Regions from separate parts of the Streptomyces sp. SID1328 genome, predicted to be linked through region 1. Evidence: riboswitches for the same ligand, from Rfam matches in the RefSeq annotation. Region 1 holds a riboswitch; the other holds the start of a gene.
The links. A riboswitch is a leader RNA that binds a small molecule or an ion and turns the genes downstream of it on or off. The one in region 1 is predicted to bind thiamine pyrophosphate.
Positions count from the first base shown of each region.

Region 2: another riboswitch for thiamine pyrophosphate. It lies ahead of thiC (phosphomethylpyrimidine synthase ThiC); the one in region 1 lies ahead of GT030_RS11660 (thiamine ABC transporter substrate-binding protein).

Region 1 covers NZ_WWKH01000391.1:1,025-10,169, reverse strand. The annotation lists gene GT030_RS11680 (hypothetical protein) at 1-339, shown strand, start outside; gene GT030_RS11675 (hypothetical protein) at 416-844, opposite strand; gene GT030_RS11670 (hypothetical protein) at 1,335-1,553, opposite strand; gene rlmN (23S rRNA (adenine(2503)-C(2))-methyltransferase RlmN) at 1,729-2,835, shown strand; TPP riboswitch at 2,878-2,985, shown strand; gene GT030_RS11660 (thiamine ABC transporter substrate-binding protein) at 3,065-4,138, shown strand; gene GT030_RS11655 (iron ABC transporter permease) at 4,189-5,790, shown strand; gene GT030_RS11650 (ABC transporter ATP-binding protein) at 5,790-6,812, shown strand; gene GT030_RS11645 (LAETG motif-containing sortase-dependent surface protein) at 6,886-7,590, opposite strand; gene GT030_RS11640 (LOG family protein) at 7,749-8,876, opposite strand; gene GT030_RS11635 (AAA family ATPase) at 8,923-9,145, opposite strand, start outside.
Region 2 covers NZ_WWKH01000911.1:51,359-61,358, reverse strand. The annotation lists gene hisC (histidinol-phosphate transaminase) at 1-805, opposite strand, end outside; gene GT030_RS29330 (LacI family DNA-binding transcriptional regulator) at 1,226-2,338, shown strand; gene GT030_RS29325 (metallophosphoesterase) at 2,638-3,711, shown strand; gene GT030_RS29320 (hypothetical protein) at 3,906-4,766, shown strand; gene thiC (phosphomethylpyrimidine synthase ThiC) at 4,791-6,596, opposite strand; TPP riboswitch at 6,589-6,761, opposite strand; gene GT030_RS29310 (YibE/F family protein) at 6,833-8,281, shown strand; gene GT030_RS29305 (SsgA family sporulation/cell division regulator) at 8,383-8,820, opposite strand; gene GT030_RS29300 (IclR family transcriptional regulator C-terminal domain-containing protein) at 8,918-9,775, opposite strand; gene GT030_RS29295 (DUF5326 family protein) at 9,991-10,000, opposite strand, start outside.

The sequences.
Region 1 (9,145 bases):
TTTGTCGCGGACTACGTCCAACTGCGGTTCGAGGGTTCGACCGACGACATGCCCGTCCTCACATGCGACGTGTTGCCAACGGTCACGCTGTCTGGACAACAGTTCTCACCAACGGAAACCGGCTGGGCCAACGCGCTGCGTGGACTTATCTTCCAGAAGGTGACCGCCACCTACGAGGAGACCGGAATCGGAATCAAGGTCGACTTCGTGACCGGCTCCGTCCAGTTGCACCCCACCGAGGATGAGCTCGTCGGTCCAGAGATCGCGCGGCTGTGCGGTTTCGAGGATCCCATCTTCATGGTTTGGCGCCCCGGCGAAGATGCCTTCGAGGACCTGTAACGCCACGAGGCCATGATGCGGACCAGCAGCCGCTAAAACCGACCGCGTGGGTAGCCGCGGGCCGGGGCGGCGGGGGTCAGCCCTTGGGACCAGAGCGGTACATTCCGATGGCGGGCCAGGTGTCCGAGGTGACCCGCCCGCCCGTGTACACCTGGGCAGCCTGCTCAGCTTTGACCCACTCGCCATGGCAGACGTAATCCTCGATGCCCTTGTCGGCCTTGCTGCGGATCACGTTGATGCCGTAGTTCAACGGGCCGTGGATGGTTTTGGCGTAGTCCTGAATGGCTGCTTTGGCGCTGTCCACAGTGGCGGTCGGGATGACGAGGTCTACACTGCCGACCCCGGACTTCTCGATCTTGTTCCCCACCGTGTAGGCCGGTGCCTTGGGCGTGTCCACCACCTTGGGTGTCTCCACCGCCTTGTCCTCCTGGTCGCTGCTACTGCACGCGGTGAGCGTGGCGAGGAGCAGGCCGACCGTCATGATGGCTGTGGTGCTGGTGCGCATGGTCCCCCAGGGATGTCGTATGAGGAGGACATCATCTCGGGCAGACTGGGGGCGCCTGCGGGTGGGGAGGGCGAAGATCCCGAGCTTGAATTGCGGTTCGGTGCGGAGACCCCCGTCGCGTCATACCGAGCCCCTTGCGATCAACCTGACAGGGACGAGCCCTGGGGGCGGTACAGCAGTGAAGTACAGCAACCACAGCAACCGCCCCCGGTCGGCAACGCACTTACAGGACCTCAGCGCAACCGGTATGACCGCCACCGACCGATCCACATAGAGCTACGGATCAGAAGGTGGCCGTGCCCCAACCGTGCCCGATCCAGCGGGGAACCACGGGGAACAGCGGGCAGTCACAGCGCGCGGATATGAGAACGGCCCCCGACCGGACATCCAGGTCAGGGGCCGTTCTCACTGCTCATCGTGCGGAGGCGGTGGGATTTGAACCCACGGTGACATCGCTGCCACGACGGTTTTCAAGATCGTGGCGCTTGGTTCACGAGTAGAAGTTCGCCCAGTACTCCTCGTGACTCTTGGTGAAGTCGGCCGGACGTTCCCGTCGCAACACCTCGTAGCGTGCGGCGTAGGCGTCGAGGGCTTCCTGTAGAGAGCAGCCGAGGTGAGCACGTAGCGCCTTCAGCCCGAGGATGATCCGCCCAGCGACGATCATGTCGTCGGCCACGCCTGCATCCGTCTCGCTGTTGCCAGAAACCATAGGGTGATCACACCCCAGCCCCCACAGCCAGGTCAACGCGTTATCCCGCGCTCTTTCGGGGCCGTCCCTGGGCCGTCCGAGGCCGCCCAACAGTGACCGACGACGACCACTACCGACAGTCGTGGCAGCGGACAGCCGCAGGTCACCCAATTGGATCTGCGACACTGGTACAGCCATGCCTAAGCCCGGAGAACTCACTTTCGTTGCCCCCCGCGGAGCCAAGAAGCCGCCGCGGCATCTCGCTGATCTTTCGCCCGCTGAGCGGAAGGACGCTGTCGCGGAGGCGGGGGAGAAGCCGTTTCGTGCCAAGCAGCTCTCGCAGCACTACTTCGCGCGGTACGCGCACGACCCCGAGCAGTGGACGGACATCCCGGCCGGCTCGCGGGAGAAGCTGCGGGAGGCGCTATTCCCGGAGCTGATGTCGGTGGTCCGGCACCTGGCCACGGACCAGGGGACCACCCGTAAGACCCTGTGGCGGCTGTTCGACGGCACGCTCGTGGAGTCGGTGCTGATGCGGTACCCGGACCGGGTCACCATGTGCATCAGCAGCCAGGCCGGGTGCGGGATGAACTGTCCGTTCTGCGCGACCGGGCAGGCAGGGTTGGACCGGAATCTGTCCACCGCCGAGATCGTGCACCAGATCGTGGACGGCATGCGGGCGCTGAGGGACGGCGAGGTGCCCGGCGGGCCCGCGCGGCTCTCCAACATCGTCTTCATGGGCATGGGCGAGCCGCTCGCCAACTACAAGCGCGTGGTCGGCGCCATCCGGGCCCTCACCGACCCCGCCCCCGACGGCCTCGGGCTGTCCCAGCGCGGCATCACCGTGTCGACGGTCGGCCTGGTCCCCGCCATCCACCGCTTCGCCGACGAGGGCTTCAAGTGCCGGCTGGCGATCTCCCTGCACGCCCCCGACGACGAACTGCGCGACACCCTCGTCCCCGTGAACACGCGGTGGAAGGTGCGCGAGGTGCTGGACGCCGGGTTCGAGTACGCGGAGAAGTCGGGCCGCCGGCTGTCCATCGAGTACGCCCTGATCCGGGACATCAACGACCAGGCGTGGCGTGGCGACCGGCTCGGCCGGATGCTCAAGGGCAGGCCCGTGCACGTCAACCTGATCCCGCTCAACCCCACCCCCGGCTCCAAGTGGACCGCCTCCCGTCCCGAGGACGAGAAGGCGTTCGTGGAGGCCATCGCGGCGCACGGCGTGCCGGTGACCGTCCGGGACACCCGCGGTCAGGAGATCGACGGGGCATGTGGCCAGCTCGCGGCCACCGAGCGGTAACCTGGGCCGGTCAGTACAACGTCATACCAGTCATACATCTGCATATTCCGACAGGGGAGCGCCACAGCGCTGAGAGTGCGGCAACCAGGCCGCAGACCCTCTGAACCTCGCCCAGGTCATTCTGGGTAGGAAGTTCGGTCATCACTCAAGCTGTTGTGCCCTGCCCGGCCTCCCTCGCGGAGTCCGGGCAGGGCCGCGTCTCTTCCTGGCCCACCCAGGAGGACCACCAGTGCACACCAAGACCTTCGTGGCCGCGGCGGTCGGCCTCGGCCTGCTCACGCTCTCCGCGTGCGGGTCCACCGACACCAAGGGGGCCGCGGACACCAAGACCGTGACCCTGGTCAGCCACGACTCGTGGGCCGCGTCCAAGAACGTGATTGCGGACTTCGAGAAGCAGTCCGGCTACAAGGTGCGCGTCCTCAAGGACGGCGACGCCGGGCAGGCCGTCAACAAGGCGATCCTGACCAAGGACAACCCGCAGGGCGACGTCTTCTTCGGCGTCGACAACACCCTGCTCTCCCGCGCCCTCGACAACGGCCTCTTCCAGCCGTACGCCGCCAAGGGCCTCGGTCAGGTCGACCCCGCCTTCCAGCTCGACGCGGCGGGGCACCGCGTCACCCCGGTCGACCACGGCGACATCTGCGTCAACTACGACAAGGCCTACTTCACCGAGCACAAGCTGAAGCCGCCGCGCACCTTCGCCGACCTCGCGGACCCGAAGTACAAGAACCTCCTGGTCACCGAGAACGCCGCCACCTCCTCGCCCGGCCTCGGCTTCCTGCTCGGCAGCGCGGCCAGTTACGGCGACAAGGGCTGGGAGGCGTACTGGAAGAAGCTGAAGGCCAACGGCGTCAAGGTCGTCGACGGCTGGGAGCAGGCGTACTACCAGGAGTTCTCCGGCTCCTCCGAGGGCAGGAAGGCGGGCGGCGACCGGCCGCTCGTCGTGTCGTACGCCTCCTCGCCGCCCGCCGAGGTGATCTACGCCAAGAAGAAGCCGAAGACCGCCCCGACCGGCGTCTCGGACGGCACCTGCTTCCGGCAGGTCGAGTTCGCCGGCCTGCTCAGCCACGCGAAGAACCCCGCGGGCGGCAAGGCGTTCCTCGACTTCCTGCTGTCGAAGCAGTTCCAGCAGGACATGCCGCTGAACATGTTCGTGTACCCGGTGATCAAGGACGCGAAGGTCCCCGCCGAGTTCACCGAGTACGGGCCCGCCGTCAAGGACCCGGCGACCATGGCGCCCGAGAAGATCGCCGCCAACCGCGACCAGTGGGTCAGCTCGTGGACGTCACTCGTTCTGAAGTAACGGCAGCGGCCGGACGCCGAGGCCGGGGGAGCGCGGCGCGGCTGGGGCTCATGGCCCTGCCCGTCGCGTTCTTCGCGCTGTTCTTCGCCTGGCCCGTCGCCGCGATCACGGCGCGCGGGCTGAAGGCCGACGGCACCTGGCACCTCGGACGGTTCGCCGAGGTGCTGGGCCGCTCCGACATCCGGCACGTGCTCTGGTTCACCACCTGGCAGGCCCTCGCCTCCACCGCGCTCACCCTGCTGATCGCGCTGCCCGCCGCCTGGGTCTTCGCCCGGCTGGAGTTCCCCGGCAAACAGGTGCTGCGGGCCGTGGTCACCGTGCCGTTCGTGCTGCCCACGGTGGTCGTCGGCACCGCCTTCCTCGCCCTAGTCGGCCACGGCGGACTGCTGGACGAACTGTGGGGCGTCCGGCTGGACACCACGGTCTGGGCGATCCTCATCGCGCACGTCTTCTTCAACTACGCCGTCGTCGTCCGCACCGTCGGCGGGCTCTGGGGACAGCTCGACCCCCGGCAGGAGGAGGCCGCCCGGATGCTCGGCGCCTCCCCGCTGCGCGCCTGGCGCCAGGTGACCCTGCCCGCGCTGGCGCCCGCCGTGGCCGCCGCCGCGCTGATGGTCTTCCTGTTCACCTTCACCTCCTTCGGCGTGGTCCAGATCCTCGGCGGGCCCACCTTCTCCACCCTGGAGGTGGAGATCTACCGCCAGACCTCCGAGGTCTTCGACCTGACCACGGCAGCCGTCCTCACCCTGGTGCAGTTCGCCGCGGTCGGCGCGATCCTCGCGGTGCACGCCTGGACGGTACGGCGCCGGGAGACCGCGCTGCGCCTGGTCGACGCCTCCGTCACCGCCCGCCGTCCGCGCGGCGCCGGCCAGTGGGCGCTGCTCGGCGGGGTGCTCGCCACCGTCGCGGTGCTGCTGGTGCTGCCGCTCGGCGTGCTGGTGCGCCGCTCGCTGGACGCGCCGGGCCTCGGCTTCTACCGGGCACTGACCGACGCAGACGGCGGTACGTTCCTGGTGGCGCCGCTGCACGCGGTGTGGACCTCGCTGGAATACGCGGTCGCCGCCACCGGTATCGCCCTGGTGGTCGGCGCCCTGGCCGCCGCGGCGCTGGCCCGCCGGGACGCCGGCCCGCTGATGCGCGGGTTCGACGCGCTGTTGATGCTGCCGCTCGGCGTCTCCGCCGTGACGGTCGGCTTCGGCTTCCTGATCGCGCTGGACGAGCCGCCGCTGGACCTGCGCCAGTCCTGGTTCCTGGTCCCGCTCGCCCAGGCACTGGTCGGCGCCCCCTTCGTCGTACGGACCATGCTGCCGGTGCTGCGCGCGGTGGACACCCGGCTCAGGGAGGCGGCGGCCGTGCTCGGGGCGTCGCCCTGGCGGGTGTGGCGGGAGGTCGATCTGCCCTTGGTGCGGCGGGCGTTGCTGATCGCGGCGGGCTTCGCCTTCGCGGTGTCGCTCGGCGAGTTCGGGGCGACCGTGTTCATCGCCCGGCCCGACAACCCCACACTGCCGGTCGCGGTGGCCCGGCTGCTGAGCCGGCCGGGGGAGCTGAACTACGGCCAGGCGATGGCCCTTTCCACGATTCTCATGGTGGTCTGCGCGGCCGCGCTGCTCCTGCTGGAGCGGCTGCGCACCGACCGGACGGGGGAGTTCTGATGCTGCTGAGCCTGAAGGAGGCGACCGTCCGTCTCGGCGGGCGGCCGGTGCTCGACACGGTGGACCTCGGTGTCGCCGAGCACGAGGTGGTGTGCGTGCTCGGGCCCAGCGGCAGCGGCAAGTCGACACTGCTGCGGAGCGTGGCAGGCCTCCAACCCCTCTCCTCGGGGCGGGTGTTGCTCGATGGCCGGGACCAGGCGGGGGTGCCCGCGCACCGGCGCGGGGTGGGGCTGATGTTCCAGGACCATCAGCTCTTCCCGCAGCGGGACGTGGGCGGCAATGTCGCCTTCGGGCTCCGCATGCACGGCATGCCCAAGCATCAACGGGAGCTCCAGGTAAGGGAGTTGCTGGAGCTGGTCGGGCTGCCCGGCGCGGCCCGGCGGGCGGTGGCCGGGCTGTCGGGCGGGGAGCAGCAGCGGGTCGCCCTGGCGCGGGCGCTCGCGCCCCGGCCGAGGCTGCTGATGCTGGACGAGCCGCTCGGGCAGCTGGACCGTTCGCTGCGGGAGCGGCTGGTGGTCGAACTCCGGGAACTCTTCAGCCGGTTGGGCACCACCGTGCTCGCTGTCACCCACGACCAGGGCGAGGCGTTCGCGCTGGCCGACCGGGTGGTGGTGATGCGGGACGGACGGATCGCGCAGTCCGGGACCCCGCTGGAGGTGTGGCGCAGGCCGGCCGACGCCTTCGTGGCCCGCTTCCTCGGCTTCGAGAACGTGGTTCCGGCGAGCGTGACCGGGGCGGCCGCCGACACCCCGTGGGGCAAGCTGCCCGTGCCCGAGGGGTCACCGCAGGGCACCGGGGAGCTGCTGGTGCGGCCCGCCGGGGTGCGGCTCGTGGGTGTCGGTGAGGGGCTCGCCTGCACGGTGAGCGCCCGCACCTTCAAGGGCACCCACGTGGCGCTCCGGCTCCAGCCACGCGACGGCGGTCCGCACCTGGAGGCGGCCTGCCCGCTGCGCGAGGCGCCGGAGACCGGCGCCGAGACCGGGGTGGAGTTCGACGCGGCGGAGACCGTCGTACTCGGCTGACCCGCGAAATGACAGCGGCCCGCCCCCGTGCGTGACGGGGACGGGCCGCTGTCGGCTACGGCGGGCGGAAGCGTCAGCTACCGCTCTTCGCGCCACGGCGGCGCATGCCGAAGTACACCGCGCCACCGCCGACGACGACGAGGGCACCGGCGACACCGGCGATCAGGCCGGTGTTGGAGTTCGCACCGGTCTCGGCGAGGTTGGAGTCACCGATCGCCGCGGAGGGGGCGTTGCTCGGCGCCTCGGACACCGGGGCGGCGGCGCTGCTGCTCTCGCTCGCGGACGGGGTGGCGCTGTCCTCGGCCGGAGCCGACGCGGACGGGGTCGGCGCCGGGGACTGGGAGGCGGGCGGCGTGGGGGAGGGGGACTCCTCCTTCTTGCACGCGGTCGCCGGAGCCGTCAGGTTGGGCTCGATGTTCTTGTTGTCGATGAAGCGGGGCACGTTGACGTTGACGCGGTAGACCGCACCGGGCGCCCAGTCCTCGTCGAAGACGATCGTGGCGCCCTCCTTGGTGCCGGTCACCACCTGCTCGCCGATCTTCTTCTCGTCGGCGCCGTTGTTCTCGAGGAACACCGAGACGGTGGCCTTCTGGCCGGAGAAGTCGCGGTCGGTGACGGTGATCTGGCCCTTCTCACCCTTGCACGTGGCCTCGGCCTTGAACTCGCCGATGTTGCAGGCGAGAGCCTGACCGGAGACACCCAGGACCAGGGCGGCCGACGCGGAGGCCAGGCCCAGGATGCGCACGGAGCGGCGCGCGTTACGGCGGGATATGGACAAGTCATGTCCTTTGCTGAGTGCAGAACTGCGGGGGGCAGACGGGGAGTTGGAGCGGCAGACGGAGCGGAGCCCCAGCATCCCCACAAGACACACAGGTTTATAAGCGCGCCATAAGCATGTCAATGCGTGGGCGGCCAACGGGCGTTGACTTTACCTTCTTATTGCTCGGCGAGACGTTTCAACGCGTCGGAAGCCAGCTCGATCCGGCCAACCAGGGCGATACGGGACTCCATCGGCCGTTCCCGTGCCAACGCCCGCAGCAGTGGCCAGGTGGGGAGCTTCTCGGTCCAGTGCTCCTCGTCCACCAGCACCATGGGCGTCGGATTGCCGCGCGAGCCGTAATAGTTGGGCGTGGCGTTGTCGAAGATCTCCTGTACGGTCCCGGCCGCGCCCGGCAGGAACACCACCCCGGCGTTGGAGCGGGCCAGCAGGCCGTCCTCGCGGGTGGCGTTGGCGAAGTACTTGCCGAGGTGGGAGGCGAACGCGTTGGGCGGCTCGTGCCCGTAGAACCAGGTCGGGATGCCCACCGAGCCGCCCCCGTCGGGCCAGCGTTCCCGCACCTCGAAGGCGGCCCGCGCCCAGTCCGTCACGGACGGGGTGAAGGAGGGCGCCTTGGCCAGAATCAGGAGGGCCTCGGTCAGCATCCCGTCCTCGAACGGTGCCGCGTACGCCCCGAGGTTGGCCGCCTCCATCGCGCCCGGGCCGCCCCCGGTCGCCACCGTGAAGCCGGCGCGGGCCAGTTCGCGGCCGAGCCGGGCCGCACCCGCGTACTCCTCGGTGCCACGGGCCATCGCGTGGCCGCCCATGACGCCCACCACCCGGGCGCCGGTGAGGAGTTCGTCCAGCGCGTCGGAGATGGAATCGTCGTGGACCGCGCGCAGCATCGAGGCGAGGATGTCGCCGTCGGACTTGGTCCGCTGGAACCAGGCGTACGCCAGCGCGTCCGGTGTCGCCTCGTATCCGTCGGCCAGCGAGGCGAACAACTCCTCGGGGGTGTAGACGCAGCCGCGGTACGGGTCGAAAGGCAGGCCCGGCACTGAAGGGAACACCAGGGCGCCATGGGCGGTGAGGTGCGCGGCCGCGCGGAGGTGCATGGGGCACCCGAGGAAGACGGCGCCGGAGGTGTCCAGCCTCAGCAGGTCCTCCGTACGGCCGGTCAGGTCGACGGCCTGCACGCGGAACCCCGCGAGTGTCCCGTGCGCGGCGACGACGGCGTCGAACTCCGCCAGCGACTCGATCTCGTGGTCCGGGGCGACCTCTTCGGGCCGGGCGGGTATCGGAGGCATCCGCACATGCTAGTGCGGTCCCGTCCCGCTCCCCGGCCCCGCCTCATCACTCGATGGAGTACCGGGCCCGCAGCCGGCTGAAGGCGGTCGGGGCCGGCCGGTGGGGGAGGAAGTCCCGGATGCGCTCGGCGCAGGCGCGCGGGGACGCGGTGCTCGTGTCGCACTCCAGGTCGTAGTCGCCGTGGGCGTGGACGAGGTCATACTGCAAGGCGGCGAGGCCCGCCTCCCGGTCACCGCGGGCCCGCTCGCGCCGCTCCAGCTCCTCCCGT
Region 2 (10,000 bases), on a different contig from region 1:
CGGCCTGCAGCGAGGCGATCGCCGCCTCCTGCGCGACATGGCTGACGCCGAACGGCACCGCCGTCTTGCGCAGCGCCGCCGCCACCGGCTCGTGCGCGATGGCGAAACCGACCCGCAGCCCGGCCAGCCCGTACGCCTTGGAGAAGGTGCGCAGCACGCAGACGTTCGGCCGCCGGCGGTACAGCTCGACGCCGTCGGGCACCTCGGGGTCCCGGATGAACTCCCGGTACGCCTCGTCCAGCACCACCAGGACGTCCTTCGGCACCCGGTCGAGGAACCGCTCCAGCTCGGCCCGCCGCACCACGGTGCCGGTCGGGTTGTTGGGGTTGCAGACGAAGATCAAGCGGGTTCGCTCGGTGATCGCGTCCGCCATCGCGTCCAGGTCGTGCACATCGCCGGGCGTGAGCGGCACCTGCACGGGCGTGGCCCCGCTGATCCGCGTGATGATCGGGTACGCCTCGAACGAGCGCCAGGCGTAGATGACCTCGTCGCCCGGACCACTGGTCGCCTGCACGAGCTGCTGGGCCACGCCGACCGAGCCGGTGCCCGTGGCCAGGTGGGAGACCGGGACGCCGAAACGCTCCGCCAGCTCGGCCATCAGACCACCGCACGCCATGTCGGGGTAGCGGTTGAACTGGGTCACGGCCGCCGCCACCCGCTCCATCACACCCGGCAGCGGGGGATAGGGGTTCTCGTTGGAGGACAGCTTGAAGGCGACCGGACCCTCGGCCGAGGCGGGCTTGCCCGGCTTGTAGGTGGGGATACCCTCCAGCTCGGCGCGCAGCTTGGGGCTCGTCTCGCTCACCGCAGTCCTCCTCGCGACCACCGGCGGACCGTCGACGCCGCCGGCATCCAATGCTCCTCACCTTATGAGGATTCGGCGCGCTTGCGTACCGGCGCGTCCCCGCTTCCGCGGCGCCGGGGACATCCCAGGGGCCGCGCCGGGCGACAGGCTGCGCTTTAGGGGGCGCACCGCGCATTTGTCCATGCGCCGGTGGCTCGCGCCGTGGCGCGCATCCCCCGTGAAGGTGAGTTGAGACCTCTTCGAGACATGGGGCCCTTGGCAGGCCCACGCGCCTCGACAAGACACGTCCTGCCATCGGACCAGCCAACTGTCTTGCTTTCAAAGGCCGTTGGGACCTGACGACCATGCAGAAACGTGCCTGTCAATGCATGCATATGCGTCCGCCCTACCCCACCGGAAGAGCCCTACTATCGGCTCGCCATGACAGCAGCAGGGAAGCACCAGGTGAGCCACGCGGAAACCTCCCGACGGGGCAGCCGGCCCGGACGGGCCGGCATCAGAGACGTGGCCGCCGCCGCCGGGGTCTCCATCACAACCGTCTCCGACGCCCTCAACGGCAAGGGGCGGCTCCCGGACGCCACCCGCCGCCACGTCCGCGAGGTCGCCGACCGACTGGGCTACCGGCCCTCGGCCGCCGCCCGCACCCTCCGTACCGGCAAGTCCGGCCTGATCGGCCTGACCGTGACCACGTACGGGGATGAACCTTTCACCTTCACCGAGTTCGCGTACTTCGCCGAGATGGCGCGGGCCGCCACCTCCGCCGCGCTCGCCCGCGGCTACGCCCTGGTCATCCTGCCCGCGACCTCCCGGCACGACGTGTGGTCCAACGTCGCGCTGGACGGCACGGTCGTCATCGACCCCTCCGACCAGGACCCGGTGGTCAGCGAACTGGTCCGGCAGGGTTTACCGGTCGTCTCCGACGGCCGCCCGGCCGGCTCCCTCCCGGTCACCGCCTGGGTCGACAACGACCACGAGGCCGCCGTCCTCGGCATCCTCGACCACCTCGCCGCCGCCGGGGCCCGCCGCATCGGCCTGCTCACCGGCACCACCACGGACACGTACACGCACCTGTCCACCACCGCCTATCTGCGCTGGTGCGAGCGGGTCGGCCAGGACCCGGTCTACGAGGCGTACCCGGCGCACGACCCGTGCGCGGGCGCCGTCGCCGCCGACCGGCTGCTCGCCCGCCCCGACCGCCCGGACGCCGTCTACGGCCTCTTCGACCCCAACGGCACCGACCTGCTCGCCGCCGCCCGCCGCTACGGCCTGCGCGTCCCGGACGACCTGCTGCTGGTGTGCTGCAGCGAGTCCACCGTGTACGCCACCACCGAGCCGCCCATCACCACGCTCTCGCTGAAGCCGCGCCGCATCGGCACAGCGGTCGTGCAGCTCCTCATCGACGCCATCGAGGGGGTCGAGTCGGACCAGCCGGTCGAGCAGGTGATACCGACGGAGCTGATCGTGCGCACCTCCTCCCAGCGCCGTCCGCCGCGCACCACGGTCAGCCCGCCGCGGGCGCCGGAGCGGGGCTGACGGAGAACCGGCCCGAGGGGGGCCCGGAGAGGTCCGCGAGGCGTGGCGGGGTCCGCCGCGCCTCGTCGAACCGGGGCGGACGACCGCCCGGCGGCCACCCGATCCCGGGCGGGCAACCGGCCGGAATCCTGTCCAATCGGCACGAAAGCCCCAGCGATCAGGGACCTCACCGTGATTCACCACCCCTGGGTCATCACATGGCGCGACGCGCGTTCCTATGATGGGCGCACGACACCGCGGGCCGCTGCGACCAGGCAGTCCGAAGCGGTGCAGCTTCGGCGCGATGGTGGAGGGGTCTGATGACTCAGGGGGCCGGTCTGGGACCCGAGACGGAGCGTACGGCGACGTTGCGCGACTTCCGGGTGCCCGCGTACGTCCATGAGACCGGTCCGTACGCCGACGTGCACCCCGGTGACGTCGTCCCTCCGCACGAGGAGGAGCACCCCGACGGGTACACCCCGACCGAGCGCGACCTGCCGGTCATCCAGCGCGGCGAGGCCCTCCCGCCGCCCGTCGAGCCCGCTCCCGCCCCGGCGCCGCAGCCCGAGGAAGGCCCCGGTCCGCTGTTCGTCGTGGGCGACGTCCACGGCTACATCGAGGAGCTGCTGAGCGCGCTGCGGGAGAAGGGCCTGGTCAACGAGGAGGGCCAGTGGTGCGCGGGCACCGCCCGGCTGTGGTTCCTCGGCGACTTCACCGACCGGGGCCCGGACGGCATCGGCGTCATCGACCTGGTGATGCGGCTGTCCGCCGAGGCCGCGGCGGCCGGCGGCTACTGCAAGGCGCTCATGGGCAACCACGAGCTGCTGCTGCTGGGCGCCAAGCGGTTCGGCGACACCCCGGTCAACTCCGGCGCGGGCACCGCCACCTTCCAGGCGGCCTGGCTGCTCAACGGCGGCCAGAAGACCGACATGGACCGCCTTCAGGACCACCACCTCCAGTGGATGGCCCGGCTGGACGCGGTCGAGGAGGTCGACGGCCATCTGCTGCTCCACTCCGACACCACCGCCTACCTCGACTACGGTGACTCGATCGAGGCGGTCAACGACACCGTCCGCGACGCGCTGACCCGCAACGACGCCGACGAGGTCTGGGACCTGTTCCGCAAGTTCACCAAGCGCTTCTCCTTCCGCGACGAGGGCGGCGCCGACGCAGTGCGCTCCCTGTTGGATACGTACGGCGGCTCCCGGGTCGTTCACGGCCACAGCCCGATCCCCTATCTGCTCGGCCAGGTCGGTTCCGAGGAGGGCGAGGAGCGGGGCGAGCCCCACGTCGAGGGCCCGCACGTCTACGCCGACGGCCTCGCCATCGCCATGGACGGCGGCGTGACCATGGCCGGAAAACTGCTGGTCCAGCAACTCCCGCTGGAGGCCTGATCCTTCACCGCGTCGCCCGGCACCAGGCCGGGGCGGCGCGGAAGGGGCACCGGGCATCGCCGCAATTTCCGGCAACCCCCTGTCACCGTGCGGTATGACAGCTCTACCATCGGCTTATCCGTAGCAGGCTCCCCTCCGTTTCTGCCCGACGGCTCGTCACCATGCGAGCCCCAAGCCCTACGGAGCATCGGGGGATGCACATGAACAGCGTTCCGCAGCACCTGCTGAGCGAGGACCGCCGGGAATTCGAGCGGCTCCTCGATGAGGCGCTGCGCTCCGCACCGGACCACCCGGAGCTGTCCGGCATCGGACAGCGGCTCAACCCCGAGCAGTTGCGCACGATGGCGCTCAGCGCCACGGCCCTCATCACGGCGGCGGCCGCCGCCGAGTACCAGCACTACGTCAAGGCCCGCGAGGAGCTGCGCCATCCGGCCCCTGCCGCCGAGACGGCCGTCGCCGGAACCGCCCCGGCGGAGCCGGAGTCGGGCACCCTCGGACTCGCCGCCGCCCTCGGGGAGACGGCCGAGGGCGCCGGTGCGGGCGCCAGCGCGATGGTCGCCGTGCTCGCCCCCGTGCTCGCCGGGACGGCCGCCGTGATCTTCCTGCTGGTCGGCTACATCCTGCGGATGGTCGCCCCCGGCCAGCAGTTCGGCCGGACCATGGTCACCGTCGGCTGGGTCTTCGGCGCCGTGGCGGCGGCGGCGATCCTGGCCGCCGGCGTGGCGCTGCTGCTCACCGCGCTGCGCAACAGCTCCTCCGCCGAGGCCGCCGCCCAGGCGGAGGCCCGTGAGGCGGTGGCACGGGCGGGCGAGGAGTGGCGGGACGCCCTGCTGGAACGCGGCATCCTGCCCTTCCTCCGCGACGCCCTCGCCCAGCCCGGAGCCCCCGCCGCCCAGCCCCTGCCGGCCCCCGGCCCGAGCCGGATGCCCCGCCTGGGCTACGGCCGCCCCGGCTTCACCAGCCCCGACGACGGCACGGCCACCGACCGGCCCCGCTTCAGCAGCCCCGACTACTCGAGCCCGGACTTCGGCGGGCCGGAACACCAGCCGGACTGAGCATCCGGCCGGCGTCCCGTACGACTAGGGCCGGTCCTCCGCGATCGGCAGGTAGACCCGATTGCCCGTGGCCGCGAACTCCAGGGACTTCCTGGCCATGCCCTCCTCGATCTCGGCCCGGTTGCCGCCGTGTTCGCGCCGGATGTCCTGCGAGATCTTCATGCTGCAGAACTTCGGCCCGCACATGGAGCAGAAGTGGGCCGTCTTGGCGGGCTCGGCGGGCAGCGTCTCGTCATGGAACTCCCGTGCCGTGTCCGGGTCCAGGGCGAGGTTGAACTGGTCTTCCCACCGGAACTCGAAACGGGCGTCCGAGAGCGCGTCGTCCCACTCCTGGGCGCCGGGGTGCCCCTTGGCGAGGTCGGCCGCGTGGGCGGCGATCTTGTAGGTGATGACGCCGGTCTTGACGTCGTCCCGGTTCGGCAGGCCCAGGTGCTCCTTGGGCGTGACGTAGCAGAGCATCGCCGTGCCCCACCAGGCGATCATCGCGGCGCCGATACCGGAGGTGATGTGGTCGTAGGCCGGCGCGACGTCGGTGGTCAGCGGGCCGAGCGTATAGAACGGAGCCTCGTCGCAGATCTCCTGCTGAAGGTCGATGTTCTCCTTGATCTTGTGCATCGGGACGTGACCGGGGCCCTCGATCATCGTCTGGACATCGAAACGCCGGGCGATCCCGTTGAGTTCCCCGAGCGTGCGCAACTCCGCGAACTGCGCCTCGTCGTTGGCGTCCGCGATGGAGCCGGGCCGCAGGCCGTCACCGAGCGAGTAGGTGACGTCGTAGGCGGCGAGAATCTCGCAGAGTTCCTCGAAGTTCTCGTACAGGAACGACTCCTTGTGGTGCGCCAGGCACCAGGCGGCCATGATCGAGCCGCCGCGCGAGACGATGCCCGTCTTCCGGTTCGCCGTGAGCGGGACGTAGGGCAGACGCACACCGGCGTGCACCGTCATGTAGTCCACGCCCTGTTCGGCCTGCTCGATCACCGTGTCCTTGTAGATCTCCCAGGTCAGCTCCTCGGCCCGCCCGTCGACCTTCTCCAGTGCCTGGTAGAGCGGCACGGTGCCGATGGGCACGGGGGAGTTGCGCAGCACCCACTCGCGGGTGGTGTGGATGTTGCGGCCGGTGGAGAGATCCATGACCGTGTCCGCGCCCCAGCGGGTCGCCCACGTCATCTTCTCCACCTCCTCCTCGATCGAGGAAGTGACCGCCGAATTGCCGATGTTGGCGTTGACCTTCACCAGGAACCGCTTACCGATGATCATCGGCTCGATCTCCGGGTGGTTCACATTGGCGGGCAGCACGGCGCGGCCCGCCGCGATCTCGTCGCGGACCACCTCGGGAGCGACGTTCTCCCGGAGAGCCACGAACTCCATCTCCGGCGTGATCTCCCCCTGGCGGGCGTACGCGAGCTGGGTGACCGCCCGGCCCGCGCGTCCGCGCCGGGGCTGCCGGGGCCGTCCCGGAAAGACGGCGTCCAGGTTGCGCAGCCCGCCGCGCGGCGAGGTGTGCTTGAGCCCGTCGTCCTCGGGGCGGGCCGGACGGCCCGCGTACTCCTCGGTGTCGCCGCGGGCGACGATCCAGTTCTCCCGAAGCGGGGCGAGCCCCCGGCGGACATCGGTGTCGGCTTCCGGATCGGTGTACGGGCCGGAGGTGTCGTACAGCGTGACCGACTGCCCGTTGGTGAGATGTACCTGACGGACCGGCACGCGCAGGTCGGGGCGCGAACCCGCGACATACGCCTTGTGCCAGCCGATGGACTTCCCGGCCTCCTCGCTCGACGAGTTGTTCGTCGCGTTCTGCGTGGAGGCAGGCGTGCGTGCGTCCTTGTTGGTCATGAGACCTACTCCCTACGCCGGCATTACCCGGTAACAGGTTCGGCGGTCGACGCAGCGATTCCCGTCCGCTGATGTTCACGGGGAACCACGTTCCACGTGAAACATCGCAACGACGGAGGTCAGCGCCCTCTCAGCCCGGTGCTCCGAGCTCCCGCGTGTGCAAAGGTGCCTCCACGCTAGCGCCCCATGTGACGGGATGAACAGTGGGCCTCCCCCGTTCTTGCAATGATCGGGCCGTGACCACGACGCAGCAGCCTCCCTACCCTCCTCCCGGCCAACCCCACCGGCCCGGCCCCGGACCAGGTCCCGACGACGGCGGTGGACATGGGCACGGGCACGGTGGGCACGGGCACGGTGGGCATGGGCACGGCTCTGGGGGCGGTCACGGCCACTCCCACAGTCACGGCCCCGCCGCGCCGGTGTCCAAGCATCTGCGCAAGGTCATCGCGGCCATCCTGATCCCGTTCAGCGTGGCCGTCGTGGTGGGTCTGGTGGTGCTCTGGCCCGGAGGTGCGCCCCCGCACCAGCGCACCGGCGTGGGCTTCGACCGCCAGACGCAACAGGCCACCGTGACCACCGTGACCTCCGTGAGCTGCCAGGTCGGCGGGGCCGGCGGGCAGGCCCCCGTCGGCGATCCCTCCGCCACGGGCGGCGCCCCGGCCGCCCAGGAGGACAAGAAGGGCCCCTGCAAGAAGGCCACGGTCCGGGTCGACACCGGCAAGGACAAGGGCCGCACCTTCACCGAGCTGGTGCAGCCGGACCAGACCCGGCAGTTGCACCAGGGCGACAAGGTCGTGGTCGCCTACGAGCCCAAGGCGCCGAGGGAACTCCAGTACGCGGTCACGGATCTGGACCGCAAGTTCCCCATGGCCCTGCTCGCCGGAATCTTCGCCGTCGCCGTCGTGGTGGTGGGCCGGCTGCGCGGCGTCATGGCGCTGGTGGCCCTGGCGGTCAGCTTCCTGGTGCTGACCCTGTTCATCCTGCCCGCGGTGCTCCAGGGCTCGAACCCGCTGCTGGTGGCGGTGGTCGGGTCGAGCGCGATCATGCTCATCGCCCTGTACATGTGCCACGGCCTCTCGGCGCGGACCTCCGTGGCGGTACTCGGCACGCTGGTTTCGCTGCTGCTGATCGGCGTCCTCGGCTCGCAGTTCATCGGCTGGGCCGCCCTCACCGGCAACACGGACGACAACACCGGCCTGATCCACGGGCTCTACCCGTCGATCGACATGAGTGGTCTGCTGCTCGCGGGCGTCATCATCGGCTCGCTGGGCGTGCTGGACGATGTGACGGTCACCCAGACCTCGGCCGTGTGGGAGCTGCACGAGGCCAACCCCTCGATGGGCTGGCGCGGGCTGTACCGGGCGGGCATCCGCATCGGCCGCGACCACATCGCGTCCGTCGTCAATACCCTCGTCCTCGCCTATGCGGGCGCCGCGCTGCCCCTCCTGCTGCTGTTCTCCATCGCGCAGAGCGGGGTGGGCACGGTGGCCACCAGCGAGCTGGTCGCGGAGGAGATCGTGCGCACGCTGGTCGGCTCGATCGGCCTGGTCGCCTCGGTGCCGGTCACCACCGCGCTCGCCGCCCTGGTCGTCTCGGCGGACCGCCCCGCGACCGGTACGGCGGCTCCGGCGGGCGCCCAGCCCGTCGCGGCATCGGGCGGCCGGGGCCGGCGCCGGAAGCGCTGAGACGGGCGCCGGGGGCGTCGGAGCCCGACCCCTTGCAGAAGCGTTTCTTCAAAGGTTCACGGAGCCCGGTCGAGCGCCTGGCCCCCCTTGGCCCCGCCACTTCAGCCCGCGCTCTGCTCCTCGGCCAGGATGCGGCCCAGCGCCTCGTCGAGGTGGGTGTCGAAGTCGGCCAGCGCACCCTCCTGCCCGAGCGGCACCAGCTTGTCGGTGCGGTCGAGGAACGCCACGAGCGGCGGCGTGGAGGAGCGGAACAGCGCCTGGTCGCCGCCCACCTGAAGCCGGATCAGCACCTCGCCCAGCACCTCGCAGTCGACGGGGGAGATGTGCACATCCCCCTCGCCGCACGGCCGGCCGACCCCGTCGATCATCAACTCCCGGCCGAAGACCCAGGTCACCGGGGCGTCACCGGGCAGATGGAAAGTGAGCCGCACCGCGTAGGGATCACTCGTCTCGTAGCGCAACTCCACCGGAATACGGAAGGAGAGCTCCTCCGAGACGAGAAAGCTCATCATGACTTCTGCCTGTACGGACTCGCGCATCGCCTACCCCGTCATAAGACATCGACTGGCCGGGTTTAATCCCTGACTGGGGTCAAATCTAGCTGAACGTGCATGGCAGATCACAAGGAGTGAGTTTTCAGATGCTGATAGAGAGCGCCAGCGCGCCCACGTGACGCCCCATTTCCGCCTGCAACCTCCTTGTCATGGACGGGAGTTGATCCGCCTGATGGGCCGGGAGCGAAATCGCCATCGTCGCCGCGGTTGTACCGACAGTGATCGGCACCGCCGCGCAGACCGCGCCAAGGGCGTACTCCTGCCGCTCCACCACCGGTTCCATGCGGCGGGTCCTGGCCAGCCGCCTGAGCAGGGCATCGTTGTCGCGGACCGTGTACGGGGTGAGGGAGCGGACCGGGTAGCGCGCGAGGTGGTCGCGGCGGGCGTCGTCGTCCAGTTGGGAGAGCAGGCATTTCCCGACGGCATGGGCGTGTCCCGTCTCGCGGAAGTCGGCCCACTCCGCGACCGCCGGCGTCTCCCGTGAGTCGGCCACGCACATGACCTCGATCTCGCCGTCCCGGTACATCGCGTAGTACACCGGGGTGCCGATCGCATGACGCCAGTGCGCGAGGGTGTCGGCGACCGTGCTGCGACGTTTCTGCTGCGCTCCGCTGCTACTGAGCCGGTCCGCCGCGTCGCCGAGGAAGAACCGCCCCTTGTCCCGGCGCAGATAGCCCTCGTGCACCAGGGTGCGCAGCAGGTGGTACGCCGTGGGGAGCGCGAGGCCCGTCTCGCGGGCGAGTTGCTTGGCGGGGGCGCCGTACTCGTGTGCGGCGACCGTCTCCAGCAGGCGCATCGCGCGCTGGACGGAACCGATGAGAGTCGCCGAGTGCTTGTCGGGGGCGCTGGCGGCGGGTGGCCGCTGCATCGGGGGCGCGCAGGACCGCGCAGGAGCCGGGGGTGCGTGGGGTCCTGCCGGGGCGGTGTCGACCGTGGCCAAGGATTTACTCCCGAAGCGCGGAGGTGGGGGCGGCCCGTGCGGGGTGGACACGGGTGGGGTGCGTGCCGCCCGTGGGGTTCGGGGCCCCACGGGAGTTCCGGACTCTAACCGTCCACCACCGCGCGCGGACGGCCTGCCGGGGAAACTTCCCTCCCCCGAGGGAACCGGCGTTCCGTGTTACCGCCCCGTGTGCCGCTCCCCGTCGCCCCCGCGCGTCACCACTCG